2 regions of the Candidatus Enterococcus mangumiae genome follow, and region 1 is predicted to be linked to the other one. Evidence: predicted binding sites of a transcription regulator. Region 1 holds the regulator's gene; the other holds the start of a gene.
The links. Region 1 encodes NrdR, which represses ribonucleotide reductase genes. Its sites were predicted from a motif close to ACACNATATATNGTGT; they were not measured.
Positions count from the first base shown of each region.

Region 2: the regulator NrdR is predicted to act here: its motif matches at 2,583-2,598, upstream of pnuC (nicotinamide riboside transporter PnuC).

Region 1 is NZ_CP147250.1:2,901,428-2,909,277, reverse strand. Features, by position in the region: gene mutM (DNA-formamidopyrimidine glycosylase) at 1-327, shown strand, start outside; gene coaE (dephospho-CoA kinase) at 300-920, shown strand; gene DOK79_RS13840 (CsbD family protein) at 979-1,311, shown strand; gene nrdR (transcriptional regulator NrdR) at 1,778-2,263, shown strand; gene DOK79_RS13830 (replication initiation and membrane attachment family protein) at 2,286-3,668, shown strand; gene dnaI (primosomal protein DnaI) at 3,668-4,594, shown strand; gene DOK79_RS13820 (lipoprotein) at 4,783-5,214, shown strand; gene DOK79_RS13815 (tRNA (adenine(22)-N(1))-methyltransferase) at 5,444-6,136, shown strand; gene DOK79_RS13810 (Nif3-like dinuclear metal center hexameric protein) at 6,139-7,263, shown strand; gene pepT (peptidase T) at 7,278-7,850, shown strand, end outside.
Region 2 is NZ_CP147250.1:276,058-283,907, forward strand. Features, by position in the region: gene DOK79_RS01325 (DUF4573 domain-containing protein) at 1-194, opposite strand, end outside; gene DOK79_RS01330 (GNAT family N-acetyltransferase) at 470-1,039, opposite strand; gene DOK79_RS01335 (hypothetical protein) at 1,093-1,272, opposite strand; gene DOK79_RS01340 (hypothetical protein) at 1,353-1,862, opposite strand; gene DOK79_RS01345 (VOC family protein) at 1,953-2,333, opposite strand; gene pnuC (nicotinamide riboside transporter PnuC) at 2,616-3,362, shown strand; gene DOK79_RS01355 (hypothetical protein) at 3,496-4,764, opposite strand; gene pcp (pyroglutamyl-peptidase I) at 4,919-5,563, opposite strand; gene DOK79_RS01365 (DUF979 domain-containing protein) at 5,815-6,768, opposite strand; gene DOK79_RS01370 (DUF969 domain-containing protein) at 6,770-7,456, opposite strand; gene DOK79_RS01375 (TraX family protein) at 7,754-7,850, opposite strand, start outside.

The sequences.
Region 1 (7,850 bases):
CTTGGAAATATCTATGTAGATGAAGCGTTATGGGAAGCGAAGATCCACCCAGAACAACCCGCAGATTCTTTACGTCCTAAAGAAATCAAGCTGCTTCGTCAAGCAATCATCGATGTGTTATCTCGAGCAGTTGAAGCTGGTGGCACAACGATCCGAAGTTATCTCAATGCGTTAGGAGAATCCGGTAGTTTTCAAGTAGCGTTACATGTTTATGGTCAAACAGGCGAGTTGTGTGTGCGTTGTCAAACACCAATCGTGAAAACGAAAGTTGCGCAAAGGGGGACGCACTATTGTCCAACATGTCAGAAACTAAGAATACCCAAGTAGGATTTGTGTTAGGGTTGACCGGTGGGATAGCGACAGGGAAAAGTACTGCGGCGGCTGTATTTCAGCAATATGGTTTTCCGGTGATCGATGCAGATCAAGTGGCAAGAGAAGTCGTTGAACCAGATACACCTGGACTCCAGGCGCTGGTTCAAGCTTTTGGAAAAGAAATACTGCAAAAGGATGGTCAATTAGATCGGCAAAAACTTGGCCAATTGATTTTTGGTTCTGCGACCGCTCGTGAGCAATTGAATCAAGTATTGGATCCATTTATCCGCGGGAAAATCACTGAAGAAATCGTGAAGAACAAAGCAACACATCCGTTGGTGATAGTTGATATTCCATTGTTATTTGAGGGACATTATGATGCTCAAATGGATGCTGTTGCAGTCGTTTATATTCCCGAATCTCAACAAATCGACCGATTGATGGCACGGAATCAACTAACGAAACAAGAAGCAGAACAACGGGTCAAAAGTCAATTATCCATTGAGGAAAAGAAACGTCGCGCAGATATTGTATTCGATAATCGTCAAACAAAAGAAGATTTATCGGACGAAATCAAAAAATGGTTGTCGTTTAATCGCTTTCTTTGAGTAAATTGCAACATTTTGCTATGCTATTTATATAAAAGAAAGAGGGGGAGATGATACGATGGGTACATTCAAAAACCAAAAAGACAAGGTAGTAGGTTCTGCGAAAGAAAAAATTGGCGAGATTTTCCATAAAGAAGACTTGCTGGAAAAAGGACAGATCCAAGCGGAAGAAGGGAAGATCCGTGAAGATGAGTACCGTGCTAGAATTGCTGAATTAGAAGATCAACATGCTGAAAAAGAGTCAAAACGACAAGATTTGACTAAAGAACGTCAAGATCCTGAAGAAATTCGTGAAGAAAACCAAGACCCCCAAATGGATCATCGCTCAACAGAACAAAAGATCGAAGAAGAGCGTATGAAACGATACACCGGCATTGAAGAAAAGCTGTAAAGCTTTTTAGAAGTCAAAATGACACAGAAAATCAAGAAGAAAAGAAACAGACTGGTCAGACCATGACCAGTCTGTTTTCGTTTGTCTACAAGAAAACACAGCAAATCTTTCACATCATGCGTTTTTTTGACTAGGACAGTCGCATTGTGGAATTGTTTCATGTTATACTAAAAGCAGTAATAAGAAAACGTTTATTACGATCCACTTGATCTTTTCTTAGAGACTCCGTGGATGAAAAAATCAACAGATACTCAGCAATGAGGTTGTGAAAAGTACGTTGACCTGAGCAGTAAGTTAAAAATTGAAAAAAATCTTTTCATATTTTATAATTTTTAAGCTTAGTGTTGCAACTCAGCGTTTTGAACACCATAGATTCTTTCTGGTGTGACGAGTTGACTGATGTACCAACTTCATCTGATTCAAACAAATAAGCGATCAAATTACACCAAGAGAGGTGAAAATTACGATGAGATGTCCAAGATGTCAACACAACAATTCAAGAGTGATCGATAGTCGCCAAGCGGACGATGGTCGAGCAATAAGAAGACGCCGCGAGTGCGAAAAATGTTCCTTCCGCTTTACTACCTTTGAACGAATCGAAGCAGCACCACTATTGGTCATCAAGAAAAATGGTGAACGTGAAGAATTTAATCGTGATAAGATTTTACGAGGCCTGATCCGTTCGGCTGAAAAACGGCCTGTTGCGATGGAGCAAATGGAACAAATCGTCAACCATGTAGAAAATCGAGTAAGAAGTCTTGGCGAAAATGAAGTTTCAACGAATCTGATTGGCGAATATGTCATGGAAGATTTAGTAAACTTAGATGAAATCGCCTATATTCGTTTTGCAAGTGTGTATCGTCAGTTCAAAGATATGTCTGTCTTTTTAAAAGAGCTGCAAGATATTGTCGATAAAGCAAAAGATACAAGCAATAACGAAAATGACGCGTAATTAATAAAGGAGGGTGTATTCCTTGGAAAATGCGTGGAAAGAATTACAACCGAAAAATATTTACCAAGGAAGAAAAAGCAGTCCTTTGAAAGAAGAAGGAAAGTCTGCCTTGTTATCCCTTTACCAACCTTTGATCGGCGGAGAAGCGTTGAGTCTGTACTTGACGTTATACTCTGAGATCTCGTTAGAAACTGGGACAGGTCCAGAAAGCTTACATGCTGATCTATTGAGCAGTTTGAGTTGTGGCTTACCACAATTTTATGAAGCACGAAAGAAATTAGAAGGAATCGGTCTTTTAGAAGTTTATTTCAAAAACGATGAAAGCTTAGGCAGTTGTTTTCTTTATGAGCTGTTAGAACCGATGGATGTGACCGCCTTTTTCAACGATACGTTACTTTCTTTTTTACTTCTAGAAAAAGTCGGTGAACGTCGTTTTAGCCAATTGACCAAGTTATTCGAACCAAAAAATCTTTCGCATGAAGGGTATCAAAAAGTCACTAAAAAGTTTTTGGACGTGTATCGGTTCAATGAAACAGTCTATGCAGCAAATCAAGAACAAGTGGAATCGATCCAACAAAGATTCACACCAAGTGAAACAAAATCACTGATCGAAGAGTCTAGCTCGTTTGACTGGACGTTTTTGACTGATTGGTTGAAGAAACAACATATCAACCAATTGAACGAAGAAGTCCTTCAACAAGTCAAAATGTATCAGCAGCTCTATGGTTTTGATGAGCTGACTTTAGGAGAACTGATTTTACAGTCCTTTGATTTTACAACAGCAGAAGTGTCTTTAAAAGAACTCCAAAGAATCGTCTTAGTACGCCAGCAACAACAACGTACATCACAGCAAGCAGACAGCACCTTAGATCCGGAGGAACCGCCTGAAATGAGTACGGCAGTCAATCAAGCTTTACCTAGTGCGGCACAACAATTGATCCAAGTGGCACGACAAACCCCACCAATGCGTTATCTCGAAGCGATAAAAAAAGAAAAAGGCGGGTACGTCTCTAAACAAGAAAATTGGCTGTTGCAAGATCTAGTTTCACAATCCGGTTTATCTAGCGGTGTTATCAATATTTTGATCAACTACGTATTAGTCATCAAGAATCATGCAAGCTTAAATGCGAGCTTTGTCAATACGATTGCGAATGAGTGGGCGCAAAAAAAGATCAACACCCCTGAAGAAGCCATCGAACATCTTCATACCTTGAAGACAAAGGCGAAACAACCGAAGACGACCAAACAAAACAATTCCTCAAATTATCGACGCAATGTCCGAAGAGAAAAATTACCAGATTGGGTCAATCAACCGAAAGACGAAACACAAATCAGTACAGAGAAAAAAGCCGAGATCGATCGTCGCTTTAAAGAGTATCTGGCTAAAAAGGAAGGTGAGAGCTAATGGAAGATGTGGGAAAAGAACTGAAGAAAATCATCAGTAAACGCAACTACCAAGAAAAATATTCCGAGATGATTGCTGAAGTTTTGAATGATGCGGATGTTCAAGCCTTTCTGTCAGCCCATCAAGACCGATTGACTCAAGCAGATATCGAAAAAAGTTATGCCAAACTTTATGAATACGTACAGGAAAAAAGGAAATATCAAACAAATGACCCAACCATGATCGCTCCAGGATATGAACCTAAATTGACTTTGAATTTCCATTACGTCGATGTGACGTATGTACCGACAGAAGCACTTTTAGCTCGTCAAAAACAAGAAGAAATCAAGAGTCGTGTCAAAGCAATGGATATGCCAAAAGACATCCAGTCTGCTTCCTTTGAAAACTTCGAACGAACAGATGGACGTGGATATGCCAGCTTAGAAGCATTAGACTTTGTTGAACAATACTCAGCTGATCCTAAAAGCTTCCATAAGGGATTATACTTGGTGGGCAGTTTTGGTATCGGGAAAACCTATCTTTTAGGCGCAACAGCAAAAGAATTGGCGATCAAAGGGTTTACGACCACGTTGGTTCATTTCCCAACGTTTGCAGTTGAAATGAAGCAAGCGATCGGCAAAGACCAAGTGGCGGAAAAATTGGATGCTGTGAAGAAATCACCGATCTTGATGATCGATGATATCGGAGCAGATGCAATGAGCAGTTGGATTCGTGATGAAGTTTTTGGCGTGATCCTACAATACCGCATGCAAGAACAATTACCAACTTTCTTTTCATCAAACTTCACGATGAACGAATTAGAACAGCATTTGACTGTGACACAACGTGGCGATGAAGAACCATTGAAAGCAAAACGGATCATGGAACGGATCCGCTATTTAACAAAAGAGATCGAAATGACAGGACGAAATCGCCGAAATGGCTAATGTCTCAATCGATCATCGACAAATTACAGGTTGGAGTATCTACTCTACTGTCACTGATTTTCACCTTTTCAAATAAAATTTTCATAAAATGAACAAAGTTAAGATGAAACGAATCCATGGACTTGAAGAAATAACCGGATGGAATCATCAAAAACGAGTAACGCAAGAAATTACACGGAGGATATATGATGAAAGCTATTTTAACTGGTCTAGTTGCTGCCGGTCTCTTATTTACATTGACAGGCTGTGGTAACGAAGAAGGAAGTACAGGTTCAATCGATTCGATCAATGCAGAATCGACAGTGGAAACAGATAGTTCTACCGAACAAAAACAAAGTGTATTTACTGGTACGATCGAAAGCTTCGGTGAAGCTGAAGGTGATGTTTATCAAATCACCATCAAAGATGTAAAAGAAATAGAAGATCCAGCGAATATTGGTTCTTCATTCAGCAATGATGGCGTGATCTTGAATGCCTCAGTGGATCAAATCACTGGTGGTGTCGATTCCTTGAAAGAAGGAGAAAAAGTCGAATTCAAATTAGTCGAAATGGCAGTTATGACAATGTCGATCCCGCCACAAGTTCCTGGGAATTCGATCATCGAGATCACTGTTCAATAATGAAGTAAAGAAATCGAACAACGTTTTTTTGATTGATGAATGAAAAAGACTGGGACAAATGCCCAGTTCTTTTTTCTATTACACGTAAACAAGTGTTATGATAGGTGTTAGAAAAAAGTTGTCGAATAAAATAAGATAACAACTAGTAAGTTTATGCTTATAGACATGTTTTGGCTAAAGGCATAAAAATTGTTCATAGCCAAGCATTCAGTAGTTAAGGAGTGGAAAAATGAATCACACAGATTTATCGAAACGTCTTGAAACTGTCGGACGTTTCGTACCAGATGCTGCTCGTCTAGCAGATATCGGTTCAGATCATGCTTATTTGCCTGTTGCATTAATGCTAAAAGGTAAAATCGACTATGCGGTAGCCGGAGAAGTCGTTAAAGGACCTTTTGAATCAGCGAAACGACAAGTGATGAAAAATGGATTGGCAGATCGGATCGAGGTACGCTTAGCCAATGGATTAGATGCAATCGAAAAGAAAGATCAAATCAATGCGATCACGATTGCAGGAATGGGTGGTTCTCTGATTCGTGACATCTTGGAAGCTGGGCGACAAAATCAGCGAATATCTGGTGAGGAACGTTTGATCTTACAGCCTAACATTGGGGAGAAAACCTTGCGAACATGGCTAAAGGAAAACAACTACCAAATTATTGCAGAAGAGATCCTCGAAGAAAATAAAAAAATCTATGAGGTCATCGTAGCAGAAAAGAAAGAGCAAACGATCGATTATTCGAAAAAAGAGTTGATGTTTGGTCCACACTTACTCGCAGAGAAAAACGAAATATTTTTAGCAAAGTGGCAACGTGAGTTGAAACAACGTGAAGTGATCTTAGAGCAGTTAAAAAATGCGAGTGAAAAAAACAGACGGGAGACGATCCAGCAAGAAGTGGATTGGATCAAGGAGGTTTTATAGATATGGCCATCAAAGCGCAAGAGTTCATCAAAAAATTTGAAAGTTATTGTCCACAATGGTTAGCAGAAGAAGGCGATCCTGTGGGGTTGCATATCGGTACTTTGGATAAACCAATCGAACGTGTCATGATGACATTAGACGTCCGTCCAGAAGTTGTTGCTGAAGCCATTGAGAAAAAAATCGATCTTTTGATTGCCAAGCATCCGCCAATCTTTCGACCAGTCAAACGCTTGATCACTGATTCTCCGCAAGAGAAAATGTATGCTGATTTGTTAAAGCATGATATTGCTGTTTATGCGGCGCATACGAATATGGATATTATCGAAGATGGCTTAAATGATTGGTTTTGCGAAAAACTAGGACTTGACGTAACCGGCTATCTTGTCAAAACGCATGAACAAGGTTATAAAAAATTGATCAGTTATCTGCCAGTCGACGATGCCCCAAGTTTAAGGGCTGCTTTAGCCAAAGCAGGTGCAGGTGAACAAGGCGTATACGACAGTACAAGTTTTACTTCTGTTGGACAAGGTCGTTTCCGACCAAAAGCAGGGGCAAACCCAACAATTGGTGAAGTGGGTCGTCCCGAACAAGTCCAAGAAGCAAAAGTTGAAGTGATTTTCCCAGAATCAATTGAAAAAAATGTTTTAGAAGCGATGTTTGCAGCGCATCCTTACGAGGAACCAGCCTTTGATCTATTCTCGATCGATGCCCCAGTCAAAACATGGGGACTTGGTCGTATTGGTGAATTACCATTGGAACAATCATTGGATGATTTTGCTGAACAGGTGAAAGAAGTCTTTCAACTAGACGGTTTACGTGTGGTTCGACCAACAACAAATCCGCAAAAAATGATCAAACGCGTGGCAATCTGTGGCGGTAGTGGGGAGAAATTTTATCCCGCAGCGCTAGCACAAGGCGCAGATGTCTATATTACGGGGGATATTTATTTCCATACCGCACAAGACATGCAAAGTGCCGGATTGGCGGCAATCGATCCTGGTCATTATATCGAATCATTATGCAAAGAAAAATTTGTTGAAAAGTTTGAGAGTTGGAAAAAAGAAGAGAATTGGCAGGTTGACTTTTTTGTTTCAGAAACATCAACCAATCCATTTGAATTTAAATAAAAGGAGAGTCATCTATGTACGAAAATCTATTACCACGTTTTTTAAGATACGTCAAAACGGAAACACAATCCGATCCAACAAGCAACACTACGCCATCTACTCAAACACAAGTAGAGTTTGCGCAAGTATTGAAAAAAGAATTAGAAGATCTAGGCTTATCTGATGTGACTTACAATGCTGACAACGGCTTTGTGATTGCTACATTGCCAAGTAATGTCGATCATGACGTGCGTTCGATCGGTTTTATTGCACACATGGACACAGCTGATTTCAATGCGGTAGGTGTCAATCCGCAAATCATTGAAAACTATGACGGTGAGTCAACGATCGTGTTAGATAAAGAAGGTCGTTTCACATTGAATACCAAAGACTTTCCTAATTTAACAAATTATGATGGGCATACATTGATCACAACTGATGGCACGACTTTATTAGGTGCAGATGACAAAGCCGGGATTGCAGAAATCATGACAGCGATGGAAATCTTGCTTAAAAATCCTTCGATCCCTCACGGTGAGATCAAAGTTGCCTTTGGTCCAGATGAAGAAATCGGTGTGGGTGCAGATAAGTTTGACGTCGAGCAATTC
Region 2 (7,850 bases), 640 kb from region 1:
ATCGTTGTTTTTTCTTTTGCGAATACATGGAACTGAGAAGCAATTCCTAGTAGTCCATAATCACCAGTCAAATCATCATAGACACTTCCTGGATCTTGTGGAATAAATGTTTCGGCAATTACTTGGATTGGAAAACACAGATTGATCACCAAAGCCGATAGTAGGAATAGATTCAAAAACTTGTTCTTAAACATAATTTCATCTCTTTTCATAAATATATGAATTTCCATAACATAAAAACATTTGTTATTATATTCCTAATAACCAATAAAATAAACACTTTTTATGAAACTTTTCTAGAAATTCACATTTAAATAAGATTCTATTTATTAGATAATTCCTCTTTAATCGCACTTTTAGTTATTTTTAACTTAGGTACTACATTATGTTTTTATTTTTTCAAAAAAAAAGACGTATCTTCTTCAGATACACCTCTTTTATTTCTAACTATTGAGTATTATAACAAAAATCACTCGACGATTTTCTTTTGCATATGATCATAAAGATGCCCACTGATCGTACGTTCGCCCACTACTTTGAAGCCATGACGTTCGTATAATTTTCTAGCTTGCGGGTTTTGCTTATCGCAGCTTAGTCCAATGGCATCGCGGTTTTGTTTTTTTACGATCGGAGGTAATGCTTCTAGCAAAGAGGAACCGATCCCTTGTCCTCTAAATTCTTCAGAAACACAGATTGAATCTAAATACCATTCATCAGGAAAGGTTTCTCTATCCGCAAACATTTCCACCTGTTCATAAATACCATGTTTTTGCAACACTTTCTCTAATGGTTGATCGATAAACGACTCTTCTTCGTCTGTATAACCATAAGCAATCCCTGCTACCTTGCCTTCTCGCTCGTCAACGATCCCTCTTGTATAGCTGTAGCGATAGTCTGGATCTGTGATTGCTTCTTCTAAGATCTCCAATGTTTTTTCTTCTCCGTACTTTAAAAGAAAGGGTAGATCCATATCTTTCAAAATAACTAAAATAAGCGGAGCAATCGCTGCCGCATCTTCTTTTCTTGCATTACGAATCATTTCTGACACTCCTTTTTTTCATTCTAACACAATGAAATCTAAGAGCAAAACAGCTAATTTAGATAATCCTCGATTTTTTGTGTCACAAAGTACCCATTCGAAACGATTGTTTTCGCTTCAAAGCGGCAATAGGGACAAACGATCGGCATCTCTTTTTTTACGTGTTCTACGATATGGTTTACTTCTTCATAAGTGAATTTTTTTCCACAGTTTGGACAAATCATTTTTTGCATGATTTCCTCAATCCCTTCTTTTTTTTACACTTTTAGCTTACTCTTAACTACCAAAAAAGAGAAGTGAAACCCCTTCTCTTTTAAGCGCTGATCAACACGTCTTCTAAGTGATTCTTGCCATCTACGGCTATCCGATAATACAACTGACCACTTTTTGTTGTGATTTCCCAACTTTTTGCTTTTCCTTGCTGTTTTCCGACTTTATGGACCGCTTCTTTCATAGCAGTCTGCGGATGTTTCACTTGCTGGATCGTTTTTAAACTAAAGAATTGCCCTGGCTCTTTCTGACTTTCTTCCACAACTCTTGACTTTCCTGAGATTGGGTTCACTGTTACGACGCGATCAGGAGTATAAAAAATATACTCATACATTTTTTTGTTACTTTGTTCTTCCTTTAATTGGTTGAACTGGATACGGCTAACTTTCTCTTCTTGGTATTCGTCTCGTAAGATAGTCACTGCTTTTTGCAATGAAACTTGATATTCTTGGTCACTGATGTCATCAAAGGAAAAGTTTGCATCCAATAGTCCTAATAGAGCGGCTAAGCTGACAATGATGGCGATCGACGTTGCAATGATTATTTTTTTCATTCGATTCTCTCCCTGTTTTCTTTTTAGAATAGCAAGAATCATAAAAGAAAAAAATCGAATGAAAGGAAGAAAAAGTGACAAATTTGTTACCTATTCATGTAATTCGAGGGGCAAACCGTCTGGATCAAAAAAGAAGGTCATTTTTTCTCCTGTAAAGGTATCGATGCGGATCGGTTCAGTTTCAATGCCCAGTTTTTGCAATTCAGCTACGGTTTCTTCAATTCTTTCTACTTTGAATGCTAAGTGTCTCAAGCCGCAAGCTTCTGGATAACTTGGTCTTTTAGGTGCATTTTCAATGCCGAAAATCTCAAGCTCCATCTCACCTAATTTCAAATCTAATTTATAATCTCCACGGTCTTCTCGATAATTCTCACGGATAACCTCAAACCCTAATAAATCAACGTAAAAAGTGCGTGACTTTTGATAATCTGACACAATGATTGCGACATGGTGGATCGTTGTTAAATTCATCTCTACACTTCCAATCTCTTTGTTTCCTTTATCTTATCAGGACTTGTAGGAAGAACAAAGATTTTTCTCCCTCAATACAAAAAAACAGGAACCACATCGCGTGGCTATCCTGCTTTTTCATTATTTGTAATGCAAATGTATTTTTTCAGAAAACAATCAAATCGAATAATAACATATATTTTTTTAAAATGAAAGACTAGAAATATTTTTTTAAAGGAATACAATAATTTGTGTTCAGAAAATAATAAAACACTATATATTGTGTTCCAAGGAGTTTTTTACATGCGTAATTATCTAAAATTTTTAACTCATCAATTGAAAGGCTGGCCTCAACAGAATTATTATTTATTCTACTTTAGTTTAGGATGCCAAGTGATGACTCTAGTCAATCAGCCAATCACTTGGTTAGCGATCATTACCTTTATCGGTACTAATTTAGGTGTATTATGTATTTTATCGATCAACGCCGCCAAATCAGTCAATGGTATCTTAGGGATACTTTCTGCTCTTTGTTTTATTATCGTTGGTTTTTCTGCTAAAAATTACTTGAGTATCGGTGAACAGATTGCCTATATGGTTACTTTAGATATCCCTGTATTGTTAAGTAAAGAATGGAACCATAATATGGCTTCTAAAATTCGACAATTTAGTGGAAAAAGTTGGTTGATCGCCATAGCTGGTACTATTTTGGTTTACTTGGCGTCTGGTTATTTGATTGGCACGTATACAGATGATCCTCGTCCTTGGATCGATGCGATTGCTTTTTCAATTAGTCTGTCTGCTGGTATCATTAGCTTCCTTCGCTACAACAATCAATATTATTGGTGGCTTGCTTCCGGTCTTGCACAAATGGTTCTCTGGTATGTCTCATATACTCATGGTTCTGCTAGTTTAGCGATGTTTATCAATAGCTCAGTTTACTTGATCAACGACTTATTAGCCTTTACTGTATCCCCTTGGTACAACAAAAAAGAAAGAGAACGAATGCAACGAATGGAAGCGGAATACTTTTCACATCATGTTTCTTGAGACTTGCACTAGAAATTAATTTGTTCTTTCAAAATCATTAGCAAAGCGAGAAAATCACCAAAAATAGATTGGGACTTTTCTCGCTTATTTCTAGGTATCGACACGTTATGATTCTCTCAATAGTTCGAGACCACTAGAACAATTCCTTGATCAACATTCTAGTCTCTTTATCCATCGTTTGTATCACTGATTCCAATTCTTGGAATTTTTTCAATGCAAGCTGTTGTTCTGAAGTAAATACATAGTTTGCTTGTTCATATGCTTCCATCAAAGAGCGGACGGATTGCTGTTTGAGTTTCTTTGCAAGTTCTTGCCATTCTATTTCTGACACTGTTTTTGTTGCAGCTTGCTGTTTTTCTTCACGTTCCTTGCGTAAAGTCTTTAGAAAACCATTCCTCATTACCCGAGGAATGCTATCGAAAAAACCAGTTGTAAAGCCATAACGTTGATATTGTTGCCAAACAAAATGATAAATTTGTGGTTGGATAAAACGTTGCTCTTTTGCTAATCGGTTAACATCCAAATGCTTTTCTTCCCTTGATCCTTCTCTTAGATCAGCAATAAACTTTTCAAAAAAAGCAACAGAAGGGTGGCTTGCTTCTTCAAATGAAACAGACGACCAATCTTTTTGGAGAAATAGTTGATAATTAGATAAGAAATTCTCAACATCTTTCGTCAATTCTTCTGAAAAGTCCTCAAACAATGTTTTTTTCCCAAGGAATTTTTTCGGCTTATCTTTCGTTTGATATCCCACCTGCTGGATATATTTTTCCATTGCTTGATAGTCTGCTAAATAAATCGGTAATTGCGCTTGGCGAAATTCAGCGATTCGTGTAGTCAGCTTTTTGTCGGGAAGAATGGGCTGTTTAAGGCGCCGATTATGATACAGCATCAAACAATATTCTTGCCAAAGGCGCTCTGGAAAAGCAATATTTTGTTGTTTTAGCCATAGGATCTCATCAAGTGCCAGATCCACTTTCGTCATCCCTTGATTAATAGATGCTGCAACTGTAGGACTAACATGTAAATGTTCAGCAAAATGATTGATTCCTAATTTTAGCTCTTTGCCCGTTTTCGACGAACGAACGATATATTGCACTTTCAATTCACGCCCACATTCACAATACAGTTTCTGTTGCCTTCTTGATGTACGAAAAAAAGGATTGATCTTGAAGTCAGAAAAAACCCAATCTGTAGCTGCCAAATAATTTTCTTCCAAAAAACGAGAATGGATCAAATAGCGGCGATGTTGATCAATGACGATTCGTTGCTCTTTCGTCAACCGCTCGTAGATTTCCCATCGTTGGCTACTTGTATACTGTTTTGAGATTTTTATTGGATAGTGTTGCTTGAGTTCTTTAGGAAACCACTCGTCAAAAATGACTTGCCAACTTTCATTCATCGCTTGCACCTGCTTTTCTAAATAGGGATGTAAGATAAATCAAAAGAGCAACAAAAAAGCCGAAAATAGTGTTTCGGCTTTTCGCTGTTTCATACGTGACATTTCTAAACTAGCGTTCAGTCGCATCAGCCACTTCTATTGATTCAACTTGCGATCAATGAGTTGTTCCTGCATTGCCTGAAATGTCTTCTTTGTTGTTTACTGCCGCTTCTACCGCATAAGTCAATGAAGATGCAATATCATCAAGTGACATCGCTGGTGTCCCTACAGGACGATCAATGACTTGATCTGGTGAAAATGGCACATGGATGAAGCCGCCACGAATCGTTGGGAATTCTGTTTCGATCAAGTGTAGCAATCGATACATGATGTCATTACAAACAAATGTACCGGCTGTATAAGAAATATAAGCTGGTAATCCATGTTCTTGTACATTTTTTGTCATTGCTTTGATCGGTAATGAGGTAAAGTAAGCAGCTGGTCCGTCTGCTTCTAATGGTGTATCAAAAGGTTGGTTTCCTTCATTATCTGCAATACGTGCCTCTGCTAGATTGATTGCTACTCGTTCAAAAGAAATTGCTGAACGTCCCCCTGCTTGACCGACACAAATCACGATCTCAGGTTGATGTTCTTGGATGGCTTCTTTCACGACTTGCCCACTCTTACCAAAGACAGTGGGAACTTCCAATTTAATGATTTCTGCGCCGGCAATCTCAGACGGCATTTTTTTGACTGCTTCATAGGCAGGATTTACTTTATCTCCACCAAATGGATCAAAACCAGTTACGAGTACTTTCATGTTCCATTCCTCCATTATTCTATCAATTTAATACGTCATTTCATCATCAAAAGATTTACTCAACCAACAAACAAAAATTTGTTAGTTGTGACGCGATCCAGCACTTGGAATCATTCGTTCCTATTCGAATGGTTCAGTGTCTGTCCATTTTAACAAAAAATGGACAATATTGAAATGTTTTGATGTTCGGAAAAAGAATCAATCTTCTCCATATTTAACGGAAATCGTTGATTCTTTTTCGCTCAATAAACTTATTTAAATAAAATCATATATACGATTTGGAAAACGAGCATGAATACAGCAACAAACAATTGATTCTTGATCACGCCGTATTTATCTTTCATTTCCAACATTGCTACTGGTACCACATTAAAGTTGGCAGCCATTGGTGTTAGCAATGTTCCACAGAAACCACATGTCAATGCGACCATTCCGATCAGCGCTGGATTAGCTCCTTGACTAAAGACAAAAGGAGCACCGATACCTACTGTCATGACGGTGATTGCCGCAAAAGCATTCCCCATGATCACTGTAAATAGAACCATTCCTAACGCATAGATGATGATCCCAATATTGACATTCCCTTCAGGAACGATCGTACCGACAGCACTGGAGATCACTGTACCAACTCCTGCACTCGTGAAGACCGCACCAAGTGAAGCTAAGAGCATCGGCAACATACTTAAAGGACCAACTGTCCCTAACATGTCTGATGCATCATCTAAGAAGGTTGTTGGGCGGTTGTCTCTTGAAAAGAACATCAAGATCAGCATCGCTACGAATACCCCCACACCAACACCGACTAAAGCACCTAAATCAGTGAACAGGGCGAATAAAATGGCAAAGATCCCGATACTCAATGCGGGAATAAAGATTTTCATGCCTAACTTGTCTGACATCTTTTCCATATATTCTTTTGATGGCAAACGACTTGCACCCTTGCTCACCTTTTTCGTGATAGCTGGGATCGTCATCGCGAAAATCAATACCCCATTGGCAATTGGCGATATCCAACGACCAGCAGCAATCACGACACCCAAAACTGTCCAGAAAAAGGCAGAACCAAATCGATGAGGGTTACTTTTATCAAAAGCATTACGAAGACCTGTATAGATCAAAACTAGCCCCATCAAGATATATAAGATTTCTAATAATTTTTCACTTAGTAATACTTCAGAATTTGTAAAAAAGTCTAAAAAACCCATCTTATTTCTCCTTTCCTGGATAGTATTTCTTCGCTAATTTCTTTTCTTTTAAATAGAAATAGACACTCGCTACGATCAGCGCAGTGATTGCGACTGGTATTTGCACCAACGCCAACTGACCAAGGGTAACTTCGTAGCCTAAATCTTTCAATGTGGATTGAACCAATAAAGCACCCGCACCACCGATAAATAGCACTTGCCCAAAGAACCAGCAGATATTCTCCATTGCTGAAGACATCCCTTTTAATTCCTCTTCATGTTCAGGATTAACTGTTAATCCTTTTGATTCCACAGTACCTAACGCCATCGGCATGATGATTGGACGGACAAAGCCGGCTACACCACCGAAACTAACGTTGAAGGCTGCAAAGATCATTCGGAAAACACCATAAATATCGATGATCATTCCAGCTGATACCTTCTTGAAACGTTTGATCAACGTTGCAGCAGATTCCTTCAGACCATTGCGTTCTAACGTACCAGTTGCTAACATAATGATAATAAAAATTGCCATTCCTCGGTTATTTACAAAGCTTGTACCTAAAGTTTCTAGCATTCCTTCAAGTCCTAAACCACCAGTAAAAGCTGTCACGACTAACGCAACCATGACGATCAAAATCGAATCTAACTTGAAAGCAAAACCAAGAATAACAATCAGTACGCCTAAAAGGCTAAGATAATTTTCCATCCGTTTTCCTCCTAAAAATTACATGATATTTTTTCATTATAAAATAAAATCGACTGAAAATATAGAGAAATCTTACAAAAAAATTTTTATATTGCAAAAATTCTGTCAATTCTATAACAAAGAAGCCATTTTATGCGTACTCTACGGCTGTTCTCTTCCTTACACTACATAACGACCCTTTGTTATTGACTACTTAACTAAAATATAGTCATTAATATCGATCATAAAAATAAACGAGGAGACTACAAATAGTAAAAAACTATTTCTAATCACCTCGTTTGTTTCATTGAATATAGCTTAGTTGATCAAGGTATAGATCAAGTAAATGATCCATAGATGTATCGGATAGAACAAATAGAAGAAATACTTGTCAAATGCGCGTCCAGTCCCTCCT